DNA from 3 places in the Mesorhizobium sp. M1312 genome. Region 3 is predicted to be linked to each of the others. Evidence: riboswitches for the same ligand, from Rfam matches in the RefSeq annotation. Region 3 holds a riboswitch; each other region holds the start of a gene.
What was found. Region 3 has a riboswitch for thiamine pyrophosphate ahead of NKH36_RS29105 (ABC transporter permease). Riboswitches for the same ligand answer to the same signal wherever they lie in the genome.

Region 1 (4,275 bases), on a different contig from region 3:
GGTAACTGCCCATGCGCGCCAGCAAGAGATAAGGCAGTGTCTGCAGGGAGTCGCTGCCGAACAGGGCAATAACGCCGAGATCGCCGAGCGACAAAGCCATGGCGAATGCGAAACCGGTGGCGAGCGGCCGCCGCAGCGACGGCCAGTCGACCAGCCGGAACCGGTTCCAGCCCGAGATTCCAAGCAGCAAACAGAGCCGTTCGTGGCGTTCGCTCGCCGCATCATAGCCGGGGCGAATGGCGCGGATGGCAAACGGCATCGCCATTACCGCATTGACGGCGACGACCATGACAGGGGCGATGGCAAAGACGTCGCTGATAGCACGCAGGAGCAGGAACCAGCCGGCGCCGATGACGATGGGCGGCACGACGAGGACGAAGCCGGCGCCGGTGTCGGTGGCGTATTCGAGCAGCGTCTTGGCGCCAACGCGACGCCTCAAGGCCAGCGCCCGTCGTGCCATGACGAGCGACAGCGACAGCGCCACTGAAAGCAGCGCCGCCAGTAAGGCGAGCACGGCGCTGGTCAGTGTCGCTTGCCGCACCGCGCTCTCGCTTGCCAGCCGGCCGAGATCGGCGCCAAGGCCTGACGTCACCGTGGCCGCCATCGGCCCGGCGACGAACAGCAATGCCAGAACGATCAATGCTGTATTCAGCACGGTCTCGGCCGTGCCGGCCGAAAGATACCGGCGCGATGCCACCGGCAGATTGGCGTCGCCGACGGTGTTGGCGCCAAGCCGCGTCAATGCCAGCATAACGACGAAGGTCAGCGCGATCTGCAGCAGTGTCAGCGTCACCGAGCGGGCAGGATCGAAATCGAAACGCAACGCCTGGTAGATGGCGACCTCCAGTGTCGTCGCGCGCGGCCCGCCGCCCAGCGTGAGCACGATGGTGAAAGACGTGACGCAAAGCATGAAGACAAGCCCGGCGACGCCTGGCAGTGCCGCACGCAGCGTCGGCCATTCGATCAGCCGGAATGCGGGTCTGGCGCCCATGCCGAGCTGGCTCGCCAGCCGCCACTGGTCGGCCGGCACTGTCGCCAGCGCCTCAAGGAACAGCCGTGTGGCCAGCGGCAGATTGAAGAAGACATGGGCGACGAGGATGCCGGACAGGCCGTAAATGCCCGGCCAGCCCTGACCGCCAATCGCGGTGAGCACGCCGGCGAAATAGCCGGCACGGCCATAGAGAGCCAGAATGCCGAGTGCGGCGACGATGGCCGGCAGCGCAAGCGGCACGGCGAAGAGCTGCAGGATCAGGCCGCGACCAAAGAAGCGCGGATGCCGCGACAGCGCCCGCGCAACGAACAGCGCCGGCACGACGGAAAGCAGTGTCGACAGCAAAGCCTGCCACAGCGTGAAACGGGCGATACGGAAGAGGTAGGAATCGAAGGCCGACACGGCGCCGGTCGGGTTGCGTGTAGCTTCAAGGATGAGCCCGGCGAACGCTCCGCCGATCAGCAGCGCAACAGCGGCAAGCGCGATGGTGCCGGCGGTGACGCGGGGATCGGCAGGATATCCGGTATGCATGCCGCCCTGCCTGGTTCAACGATCGTCGAAGCAGAAAATATGGCTGAGGCCGAGTTCCCGCCCACCCCCCTCTGTCCTGCCCTCCTTGCCAGAACTTGGCATCTCCCCCGCAAGGGGGGAGATCGGCAACTTTACCCCCGCCTCAATCTTTCGGCTGTTGCGATTGGCGAAAACGGAAGTGACATCCGATCTCCCCCCTTGAGGGGGAGATGTCCGGCAGGACAGAGGGGGGCGCCGTAGAGTGATCATCTTTCAATCACAAGCTACTCGCTCATCACCGACAGCCATTCGTCGACCCAGGCCTTGCGGTTGGCGGCCACCTCTTCGGGGCTGAACAGCAAAGTCTTGGTCGGCTTGACGAGCTTGTCGAAGGCCGGATTGAGCGGCTTGTCAGTTTTGCCGGCAGGAAACATCCAGTTGTTCTCGGGGATGGCATCCTGGAATTTCGGCCCAGTCATGAAAGTCAGGAACTGTTTCGCCAATGGATTCTTCGCGCCCTTGGTGGTGATGCCGGCGACCTCTATCTGCAGATATTCGCCTTCCTCGAAGGACGCCGCCTGATAGCGCTCGGTGTTTTCGGCAACCATGTGGTAGGCCGGCGAGGTGGTGTAGGACAGCACCATCGGCGCCTCGCCCTTGGTGAAGAGGCCGTAGGCCTCGCTCCAGCCCGGCGTCACGGTGAGCACCTTTGCCTTAAGCTTGGCCCAGGCTTCCGGCGCCTTGTCGCCATAGACCGACCTCACCCACAACAGCAGGCCGAGACCGGGCGTCGAGGTGCGTGGATCCTGGATGACGATCTTCTCATCGGCATTGCCCTCGACCAATTCCTTCAGGCTCTTCGGCGGGGTCTTCAGCTTTTCGGTGTCGTAGACGACGGCGAAATAACCGTAGTCGAACGGCACGAAAATGTCATCGCTCCAGCCGCCCGGCACGTTGACATCGACTACGGCACCATGCGGCGAAAACAGGCCGGTGGCCTTGGCTTCCACCGTCAGATTGGTGTCTAGGCCGAGCACGATATCGGCCTTGGTCGCGGCCCCTTCCAGCTTGACGCGGTTGAGCAGGGCGACGCCGTCGGCGACCGCGACGAATTCGAGAGTACAGCCGCATTCGGCCTCGAAGGCCTTCTTGACCGCAGGGCCAGGACCCCAGTCGGCGGTGAAGCTCTCATAGGTATAGACAGTGAGTTTTTCCTGCGCGGATACTGGCCCTGTGCCGGCGAGAACGGACCCCGCAAGCAGCACTGCCGAAACAAGAGTGTATAAAAACGTGCGCATCGGCGCCTCCTTCGTCAGCGTTGAAAGGAATTGAGGCATCGGGCTGTCCGAAACGTCTAATCCCTCCGCCGGTACAAACCGGATCAGGTTCAGCGGGTTGGCATGGTTGCCTCTCAGCTGGTCCGCGAAGATCGCGTCCAGCACCCCGTTAGAGCGTTTCGACACATAGGCCCGGCCCACGTGCGGCGCAAGCGGAAGTTTGCCGAGCATCCGGGAACGCGGCCTTCCGTTTCACAAGCAGGGCTGGTAAGGGCCACGCATATGAGCAAATTCACCATCCTGCTTGGCGGCGATCTTATCCGCACGCCGCTGCTCGACCGCCAGGTCGAAGGCTCCCGTGTCATCGCCGCCGACGCCGGCATGAGCCATGCCCGGACGCTGAGCCTGACGCCGGAACTCTGGGTCGGCGACTTCGATTCGGTGCCGGCGGATTTGCCGGACGAGCTGGCCGCCGTGCCCCGCCAGGTGTTTCCGGCAGAAAAGGACAAGACCGACGGCGAACTGGCTATCGCCGCCGCGCTCCAACGCGGCGCGACCAGCCTCGTGCTCGCCGGCGCGTTCGGCGGCAAGCGCACCGACCACGCCTTCCTGCACCTGGCGCTCAGCGTCCGGCTGGCCGAGGCAGGGACGGAGGTGCTTTTGACCAGCGGCGCACAGGAAGGCATCCCCTTGCTTCGCGGAAAGACCGGCTTCGACTACGCCGATGGCACGCTGTTTTCGATTCTCGGCTTTTCCGACCTTTCCGGCCTGACCGTGACCGGCGCCAAATGGCCGCTGAACCATATCGAGATGACGTTCGGCTCGTCGCTGACCATTTCCAATGAGGTCAAGGGACAGCTCGAAATCGCGCTGGGCAGCGGCCGCGCGCTGTTGCTCGCCCACCCATTCCCCTTACCTGAAAGCTGACATGGCGCCGCCACTTCTCAATCTCGACGGGATAAAACTGACCTTCGGTGGCACGCCGCTGCTCGACGGGGCGGAGCTGACAGCGTCGGTGGGCGACAAGATTGCTTTGGTCGGCCGCAACGGCTCGGGCAAGTCGACGTTGCTCAAGATCGCTGCGGGATTTATCGAGCCGCAGGAGGGCGAGGTGTTCCGCCAGCCTTCGGCGACAGTGCGCTACCTGCCGCAAATGCCCGACATGGACGGTTTCGCCAGCGTCCGCGCCTATGTCGAGGCGGGGCTCGGACCCGCCGACGATCCCTACCGCGCCACCTATCTAATGGAGCATCTCGGCCTGTCCGGCGACGAGCGGCCAAACGATCTCTCAGGCGGCGAGGCGCGCCGTGCCGCCCTTGCCCGCGTCATGGCGCCGGAGCCGGACATACTCCTCCTTGATGAGCCGACCAACCATCTCGACTTGTCGGTCATCGAGTGGCTGGAGGAGGAGCTTGCCCGCACCTCTTCGGCGCTGATCGTCATCTCGCACGACCGCCGCTTCCTCGAGCGCGTGTCGCGCGCCACCGTCTGGCTCGA
Region 2 (4,275 bases), on a different contig from region 3:
CGGTGGCGGGCGACAGCAGGGCCGCCGTGCACCGCAGCTTGGGCTCCAGCCTGCGCGCCTCGGCGGCGGTCAAGGGCGTCAGGTCGCCCGAGCCGCAAGCAGAGGCGTTGGCTAGGATGGAAGCGAGTGCCGGCTCCTGTTCGGCATCTGTCGCGACGATCAGCTTGCCGCAGCGCGCATGCGGAACCGCCCGCTCCTCGCAATAACGGTAGAGCTTTTCGCGGCCTGCCACGCAGAGCCGGCCCTTCAGCGATCCGGCCGGATAGTAGATGCCTGCATGAATGACCTCGGAATTGCGCGAACTCGTTCCGGTGCCGATCGCGTTCGCAGCCTCGAGGATCAGGGTATCCATCCCGCGCTGCGCCATCTCTCGCGCGATCGCGAGGCCAATGACGCCGGCGCCGGCGACGATGCAGTCGACATGGTCCATGATCAGGCCACCTCAGCCTTGTTGTTGTGCCTGCTGGTGAGCCGTTCGGGAATCAAGTCCTCGCGACGCGTACAGCCGGCTTCGCGGAGGTTCTCGCGTTCTGCAGCCTCGAAGCTGAAATTCTGCATGTCTCAGTCCATCCGCCAGCCCTTCCGAAAGGGCTTGACACCCTTACAAGAAACAGATGCACCAAACAGCATCAATGCCAGAGGCCGATGCGCGCCGAACGGCGGCAAGGACGCACGTCCCGGCACGCAGGACAGGAACCATCATGGACGCTCGACCGAATTCTCCCGAAGCTCGCGACATCAGCTACCACATGCACGGCTACACCAATGCCCGCAAGCATGAGGAAGCAGGACCGCTCGTCATCGAGAAAGGCGACGGCATCTATGTCGAGGATCTCGCCGGCAACCGCTATATCGAGGCAATGGCCGGGCTTTGGAGTGTCGCGGTCGGCTTCTCCGAGAAGCGGCTGATCGATGTGGCGGTGCGCCAGATGTCCAAGCTGCCTTACTATCACAACTTCGGTTCCAAATCGCATTCGCCGCTGATCGATCTCGCCGAGAAGCTGGTGCAGATGGCGCCGGTGCCGATGAGCAAGGCGTATTTCACCAATTCCGGCTCCGAGGCCAACGACACGGCCATGAAAATGATCTGGTACCGGTCGAACGCGCTCGGCCAGCCGGCGCGCAAGAAGATCATCAGCCGCAATCGCGGCTGTCACGGCGTCACCATTGCCTCGGCGAGCCTGACCGGCCTGCCCAACAACCACATTTCCTTCGACCTGCCGATCGCCAATGTGCTGCACACCTCGACGCCGCACCACTGGCGCGAGGCGCTGCCAGGCGAGAGCGAAGAGCAGTTTTCGAGCCGGCTTGCCGACGATTTGGAAAAGCTGATCCTGGCCGAGGGCCCGGAAACCATCGCCGCCTTCTTCGGCGAACCGATCATGGGCGCCGGCGGCGTCATCGTTCCGCCGGCCGGCTATTGGGAGAAGATCCAGGCGGTCCTGTCGAAATACGACATCCTGCTCGTCGCCGACGAAGTCATCTGCGGTTTTGGCCGAACCGGTGAAATGTTCGGCTCGCAGACCTTCGGCATCAGGCCGGACATCATGGTGCTGTCGAAGCAGATCTCTTCCTCCTACCTGCCGATCTCGGCCCTGCTGATCAACGAGAAAATGTTCGAGCCGATTGCCGACGAAAGCAATCGCATCGGCACCTTCGGTCACGGCTACACCGGCGGCGACCACCCCGTTGCGGCGGCGGTCGCGTTGGAGAACCTGAAGCTGATCGAGGAGCGCGACCTTGTCGGCAATGCCCGCACGGTCGGCACGCATATGCAGAAGCGGCTGCGCAACCTCGCTTCGCACCCGCTTGTCGGCGAGGTGCGCGGCGTCGGCCTGATCGCTGCGGTCGAACTGGTCGGCGACAAGGCAAACAAGACGCCGTGGGAGACGGCCGGCGCGCTGGGCGGGCTCGTCAACGGTTTCATGCAGCAGAACGGCGTCATCTCGCGCAACATGGGCGACGCGCTGGCCTTCTGCCCGCCGCTGATCATCACCGAGCCCCAGGTCGATCAGGTGGTCGACGCGTTCGAAAGATCGCTCGAAGCCGCCGCCAAGCAGGTTGGATCACAGAGCTGATCAGGTCGTCCGAAGGCAGAGGCTGAATGGGCGTTGGTGATTGGCGAAAATCGGCAGCTTCGCTGGCGGCGCCACGCTCGGCAATTGGTCTGAAGCGATTGCCCCGGATCGTACTTGAACATCCACCGGGCCGGTGCTACGTCCACCCAATCGACAGGGGCGCTCCGTATTGCCGGGGCTGAGATGGTGGGTGCAAGCCCTCGGTCCCTCAAGCTGATCTGGGTAATGCCAGCGGAGCGAGGCGACTATGTTTTCAGGTGCACAGATTTCCCTGTATCCGATGTGCGACGATTTCGTAGGCGTCATCCTTAGAGCAATTTCGGCGATGGATTCCTATCGGCCGAATTTCCGCATCGAGATCGACGACATCTCGACGCTGATCGTCGGCCCGCCCGAACAGCTTTTCCCGGCCATGCGCGATCTGTTCACCTCGGCGGCGGCAAGTGGCGCGCATTGCGTGTTGTCGGCGACGGTGTCGCGCGGCTGCCCCGGCGAGCCCGACGATCCAATCTGCACACCGATTTCCGGCAGCAGCCCCGAACTCTCCCTGGCCGAGCGCATCGGCGCGGCGCGGGCGCATGTCGACAGTGCGAAAAAGCTCGGCCAAGAGGTCGCCGCGCAGTTCTCGCTCTATCCGCTCGGCGAGGGCCATCACATGGACGAGATCTACGGCTGCATCGACTTTCTCAAGACCTCGGGCGTCTTCGACAGGTCGAAGAATTTCTGCACCAAGCTGAGGGGCGATGCCGGACCGGTGTTCGCGACGCTGTCGGAAGCCTTCCTTCGCTTCGGCGCGCCGCAAGGCCATGTCGCGCTCGACATCACTGTGTCGGCGAACAGCCCGAGCCCCTGTTAGTGTTGTTGTCAGCGGGTTACAGCGAAATCCGAAACGGCATCCGGAACGACCACCAGCTTGCCGACAAAGTCCTTGGCAATGAAATCCGCCTGGGCGCGGTGGAAATCGGAGAGCTTGTAGACACCGCCGACCAGCGGCTGGATCTTCTTCTCCTCGATGTAGCGGACGATACGGCGGAATTCGTGTCGCGTGCCCTGGCTCGACCCGTGCAGCTGCAACTGCTTGAGATACATGGTGCGCAGGTCAAGCTGTACGACCGGACCGGCAATCGCGCCGGCGGTGGTGTAGCGGCCTTCGGGCCGAAGAATGCGCAAGAGGTCATTGAAGATCGCGCCGCCGACCAGGTCGGCGACGACATCGATCGGCTGGCCCTTGGTCGCCGCGTTCACGGCGGCGGGCAGGTCGGCGACGCCACGGGTGATCACGGCCTCGGCGCCGATGTCGAGCACCGCCTGTTCCTTGCCCTTGCCGACGACGGCATAGGGGATGGCCCCGCGCGCTCGCGCCAGTTGGACGATGCCGGAGCCGACGCCGCCCGACGCGCCGGTGACCAGCACACGCTCGCCGGCCTTCAGGCCAGCACGTTCCAGCATCTGTTCGCCGGTGAGATAGGCGCAGCAGAAGGTGGCGAGTTCGACATCGGTCAGATCGGTGTCGACGACATGGGCGTTGTCGGCCGGCACGGTCTGGTACTCGGCATAGCCGCCGTCGCGGCCGTGGCCCATATAGTCGATGTCGGCGAGTGAATCGTCGTCGCGGTTGTAAATGGAGAAGTCGACCATCACCCGCTCGCCGATGCGGGCCGGCGAGACACCATCGCCGACGGCAACGATGTTGCCGACGGTGTCGGTGCCCTGGATGCGCGGGAAGGTCAGCGTATTGCCCTGACGCCGCCAGGTCGAGACGGCGGCAGCATCTTCTTCCGTGCCATAGGCGCCCTGGCGCACCCAGACATCGGTGTTGTTCATGCCGCAAGCGGTGACCTTGACCAGCACCTCGCCCGGGGCGGGCGAGGGCATTTTCACGTCGGTGCGGTAGACGAGCTTTTCCGGTCCGCCGTGGCCGATAAGCTGCACGGCGGCCATGGTGGCGGGGAGGGTTTTGGTCATGGCGTTCACGTCAGTTTTCAGATGTTTGCAAACACGCTCTTCACCGCATCGGCCGTCTTGGAGACGACGATGTCGGCCTCTTCGCGGGTGAGGCAGAGCGGCGGCGCGAAGCCGAGGATGTCGCCCTGCGGCATGGCGCGGCCGATGACGCCGCGCTCGGCAAGGGCGGTCGCGACCTGCGGGCCGATCTTTTGCGAGGCGTCGAAGAACTCGCGATCGTCCCGGTCGGCGA
Region 3 (4,275 bases):
CTTCTTGCGGATGTTCGACGGCGAAGGCGTAGCCGCGCCTGGTCGCGGCGATGAACGCGGTTGCCGTGTCCCTGTTCTTTTCGAGATAGGCCCGGCTCGAGCCAATGAAATTGGTGTGTTGGTCGGGCACGCCGAAATCCGCGTAACGGAAGGCGCGCTGAGCCTTGCCGTCAAGTTCCGCTTTGATCCCCTCCCAAGTGTAGACTTCGAGCGTAAAATCGACTGCGCCATTGGCCAAGGCCTCATAGGCGGAGGTGCCCAGCGTCACTGTTTCGAATTTGCCCTCGCCGCCATCATGGCGGATGATGGTGCCGATCAGTGCATTCTCCCAGGCGCTGCCGAAACCGCCATAGGTCAGGCCGTCCAGGTCCCTGGGGGACTGTATATCGGCGCGGTCGGCGTTGAACACCAGCCTGCCGGTTTCTGTCTGCACGATGGCGTAGGTGGCGACGAGGTCGGCGCCGGCCGTGCGTTGGGTGAACAATCCTATGGATCCCAGTATACCGAAATCGGCCACGCGGTTGGCGATCAGCGTACCGGCCGCAGTGTCGCTGTAGGGCAGGATCTGCACGTCGAGCCCCGCCTCGGCGTGGAAGCCTTTCGCCCGGGCGACATAGAGCCCGACATGATTTGTGTTCGGCGTCCAATCGAGTGCGACGGTGACAGTCTGCTCGGCTGAGACGGACGTGACGGGTCCGAGCCCGGTGATCAATGCGGCAGTGATGAAGAGGCGTCTGGAAAGCATGTCATGTCCTTTGGGCGAGCTGTGGATCGAGAAGGGTATCGAGGATGTCGGCTTCGATGGCGCTGGCTTCCGGCGAGGCAAGATCCTTGCGCGGGCGCGGAAGAGGTATGGCGATTTCGCGCAGCACGCGGGCAGGGCGGGCGCTCAGCACATAGATGCGGTCGGACAGGAAGACCGCCTCGCGGACATCGTGGGTGATCAGCAGGATGGTCCAGCGGTGTTGGTCCCACATCGTCTGAAGCCAGCGCTGCATGCCGGTGCGCGTGAGGGCGTCGAGTGCGCCGAACGGTTCGTCGAGCAACAGCATGGCGCGATCCTGCACGACGGTACGCAACAGCGCGGCGCGCTGGCGCATTCCGCCCGATAGCTGCGCCGGATATTTTTGCTCGAAGCCCGCAAGGCCGAATTCGCCGAAGAGCGGCGCCACCTTGCCGCGCGCCGCCTTGCGGGACATGCCTTGTACCTCGAGACCGAGTGCAGTGTTGTCGATGACCGTGCGCCAGGGCATCAGGGCATCGCGTTGCGGCATGAAGGCAAACGGTCGGCGCACGTCGGCCAGTGGCCGCCCGTCGACGTCGGCCCCGCCGCCGTAGCCATCGAGATCGCCGGTCAGCAATCTGAAGATCGTGGATTTGCCGGCTCCGGAGGGGCCGAGGATTGAAACGAATTCGCCCGGCTCGACATGCAGGGTGATGCCGGCAAGCACGTCGATGTCGCCAAAACGCTTGCTGACTTGGCGCAGCTCCAGCCGCCTGCTCATGATTTTCGTGCGCCATCGAGCCGCTCCCATGGCGCGGCGGCGCGCTGGATCAGCACCGTAGTGGCAAACAGGACCAGGGTGAGCAAGGCGCTGACCAGCACGGCCGCCAGCACGAGATCGGGCCGGAAATTGTTCTTGGCGTTGAGCATGTAGATGCCGAGCCCTTTGGCAGCACCGGCATATTCCGCGAAGATGGCGCCCACCACGGCATAGGTGATCGAGATGCGCAGTCCGGCGAAAAAATAGGGCAGTGAGGAGGGCAGGCGGGCCAGCAGGAAAATGCGCATGCGGGAAGCGCCCATCGAACTCAGAAGCGCCGAAACGTCCCGATCCGTCGAATCGTAACCCTGCACCAGCGCGACCAGCATGGGAAAGAAAGTCACGAGTGCGACCAGCATGATCTTCGGCGTCAGCCCGAAGCCGAACCAAAGCACGACCAGCGGAGCGATCGCCACCAGCGGCAGGGTCTGGCTGATGATGAACACCGGGAACAGGGCGCGGCGCAGCGGCTTGAAGAAGTCGATCAGCACCGAAAGGATGAAAGCAACAGCCAGCGAGCAGGCGAAACCCGCCAATGTGGCGCTGATCGTCGGCACGGTGTTGTCGAACAGCGCCTGGCGCTGCTGGATGGCCTGGGCGAGGACGCGTGACGGCGCGGGCAGCGTGGTGGGCGAGATGCGCGCATAGAGCTCCCAAGCCAAAACCAGCGTGCCGACCGACAGCAAGGCCGGTCCGATCTTTGCGAACAAGGCTGCGATTCGCAGCGCGGCGGAGAAAGGCTGGGACATGCGAGACCTCCGGCGCGAAAGATCAGCGTGGGATCGGGCCGTTGGCCGAGACCGTGAGGTCGATCGTGACATGGCCCTCGGGCGGAAGATATTGACGACGCCGACGAAATCGCCGTTTGTCGGATAAAGAGAAATCTGTGCGTCAGAAAACATCGCCCGCCTCGCTCCGCTGGTATTATCCAGATCAGCTCTAGGGTTTACGGGCTTGCAGCCCATCTCTCAGCCCCGACGATACGGAGCACCCCTGTGGATGGCGGCAATTAAACAGATAAAGAGTGGAGCTGCAAGTCTGCGTCGGACCTGTGAAAACCTCAGGTCAGAGGAGGTTGCGGTTCCAGCCGGGACATCGGGGCAGAACAGAAAAGAGGGTGACAACCCGGCATCCTCTTCGAGATCGCTCTCAAGACGTCGATCGACAGTTTCCCATTCGTCGTCACCATTGTCGATGCCAGGCGTTTGGTGAATTGTGGAAGCATGAAGTATAGATTGCATACGCTGTAGGCAGCGGTTCCTCTTTCGCCAATTACGACCCGCACTTTATTGGAGATCGAAATGCAAGAATTTATCCTTTTTGCGCTCGTAGGGTTTGTAGCTCAGGCTGTCGACGGGGCTCTCGGCATGGCCTATGGCGTGGTTTGCTCGACAACACTACTGGGGTTTGGCGTGTCTCCTGCACACGCTTCGGCTTCAGTTCACGGAGCTGAGCTGTTTACCACTGCGGCCTCAGGTTCGGCTCACCTCTATCACCGCAATATCGACTGGAAGCTTTTCTGGCGGCTGATGCCATTTGGCGTTCTCGGCGGCGTTCTCGGCGCTTATGTGCTCACCTCGTTTGAGGGAGCGATCATGAAGCCATATGTGACCACATACCTTGCGCTGGTCGGTGCTTGGCTCCTGTTCCGTTCATTCCGGCGGATTCCAAGCAATCCGGTCCCTGCAGGCGCGGTACCTCCGCTTGGACTTGGTGGTGGATTTCTCGACGCCGCGGGGGGAGGCGGATGGGGTCCTATCGTAACGACGGGCCTTCTCGGTTTTGGCGGGACGCCCCGCTACGTTATTGGTACGGTAAATGCCACCGAGTTCCTCACCACGTTGTCGGTATCTCTAACCTTCTTGTTTGCCTTGCTAACGGGCCATTGGCAGGAGGCAGGAGAGCTGACAGAAAATCTAATTGCCGTTGCCGGCTTGATCCTTGGCGGCGTGATCGCAGCGCCGATGGCCGGATTGATGGTGAAGTCGATCGCAGAAAAGACGCTTCTCAGGCTCGTTGGCATTCTCATCATCCTGCTGGCAGGCTGGCAAACTGCCCAACTCTTCGAATGGGTGTAAACTGGAGAGACATCCGACAGATTGTCGGTGTCGCTTCCGTGGCGGCCGTGCCGGACACAAAAAGTCAATTCCCAAATGGAACGAAGAGACCCCTTTGTTGTTTGGATGCCTTGGACAACCGGAGGACGAGTCGATGAAAAAATTGGTTGTAGCAACAGGGTTGGCGCTGGCGGTCGCGATGCCTGCAGCGGCTCAGGACACCGCGACCGCGAAAGCCGAATTCGTCAACATGGCTGGCGAGAAGAACGGAACGGCCACGCTGACCGAGACGGCGCAGGGCGTGCTGATAGCGTTGGAGGTAACAGGACTGCCGGCGGGTGAATGGGTCGCATTCCATGTTCACGAAACCGGAAAGTGCGACCATCAGACCGGCCATGCCTCGGCCGGTGGGCACTTCAATCCGACGAATGCCGAACATGGATACCTCACTGGGAAAGGCCCGCACGCGGGCGATATGCCAAATCAGCGGGTCAGCCCCGACGGCGTTTTGCGTGCCCAGGCTTTCAACAGCGTGGTCAAGCTGGATGGTGGAGATACGGCGATACGAGGCAAGGCATTGATGATCCACGGCGGACAGGACGACTACAAAAGCCAGCCTGCCGGTGATGCCGGAAATCGTCAGGCCTGCGCGGTGATCGAGTGAAACCCCAAGA

Region 1: it holds a riboswitch for thiamine pyrophosphate, as region 3 does, so the genes downstream of both, thiB (thiamine ABC transporter substrate binding subunit) here and NKH36_RS29105 (ABC transporter permease) in region 3, are expected to answer to the same signal.
Region 2: it holds a riboswitch for thiamine pyrophosphate, as region 3 does, so the genes downstream of both, NKH36_RS10815 (YkoF family thiamine/hydroxymethylpyrimidine-binding protein) here and NKH36_RS29105 (ABC transporter permease) in region 3, are expected to answer to the same signal.

What each region holds. Positions count from the first base shown of each region.
Region 1 is NZ_JAMYLQ010000011.1:113,708-117,982, forward strand. It holds gene thiP (thiamine/thiamine pyrophosphate ABC transporter permease) at 1-1,522, opposite strand, end outside; gene thiB (thiamine ABC transporter substrate binding subunit) at 1,786-2,799, opposite strand; TPP riboswitch at 2,843-2,957, opposite strand; gene NKH36_RS15400 (thiamine diphosphokinase) at 3,061-3,705, shown strand; gene NKH36_RS15405 (ABC-F family ATP-binding cassette domain-containing protein) at 3,707-4,275, shown strand, end outside.
Region 2 is NZ_JAMYLQ010000007.1:22,034-26,308, reverse strand. It holds gene NKH36_RS10830 (NAD(P)/FAD-dependent oxidoreductase) at 1-430, opposite strand, end outside; gene NKH36_RS10825 (hypothetical protein) at 433-558, opposite strand; gene NKH36_RS10820 (aspartate aminotransferase family protein) at 702-2,078, shown strand; TPP riboswitch at 2,224-2,335, shown strand; gene NKH36_RS10815 (YkoF family thiamine/hydroxymethylpyrimidine-binding protein) at 2,326-2,934, shown strand; gene NKH36_RS10810 (alcohol dehydrogenase family protein) at 2,943-4,052, opposite strand; gene NKH36_RS10805 (aspartate aminotransferase family protein) at 4,061-4,275, opposite strand, start outside.
Region 3 is NZ_JAMYLQ010000034.1:31,747-36,021, reverse strand. It holds gene NKH36_RS29115 (ABC transporter substrate-binding protein) at 1-745, opposite strand, end outside; gene NKH36_RS29110 (ABC transporter ATP-binding protein) at 747-1,508, opposite strand; gene NKH36_RS29105 (ABC transporter permease) at 1,502-2,293, opposite strand; TPP riboswitch at 2,437-2,549, opposite strand; gene NKH36_RS29100 (sulfite exporter TauE/SafE family protein) at 2,846-3,622, shown strand; gene NKH36_RS29095 (superoxide dismutase family protein) at 3,756-4,265, shown strand.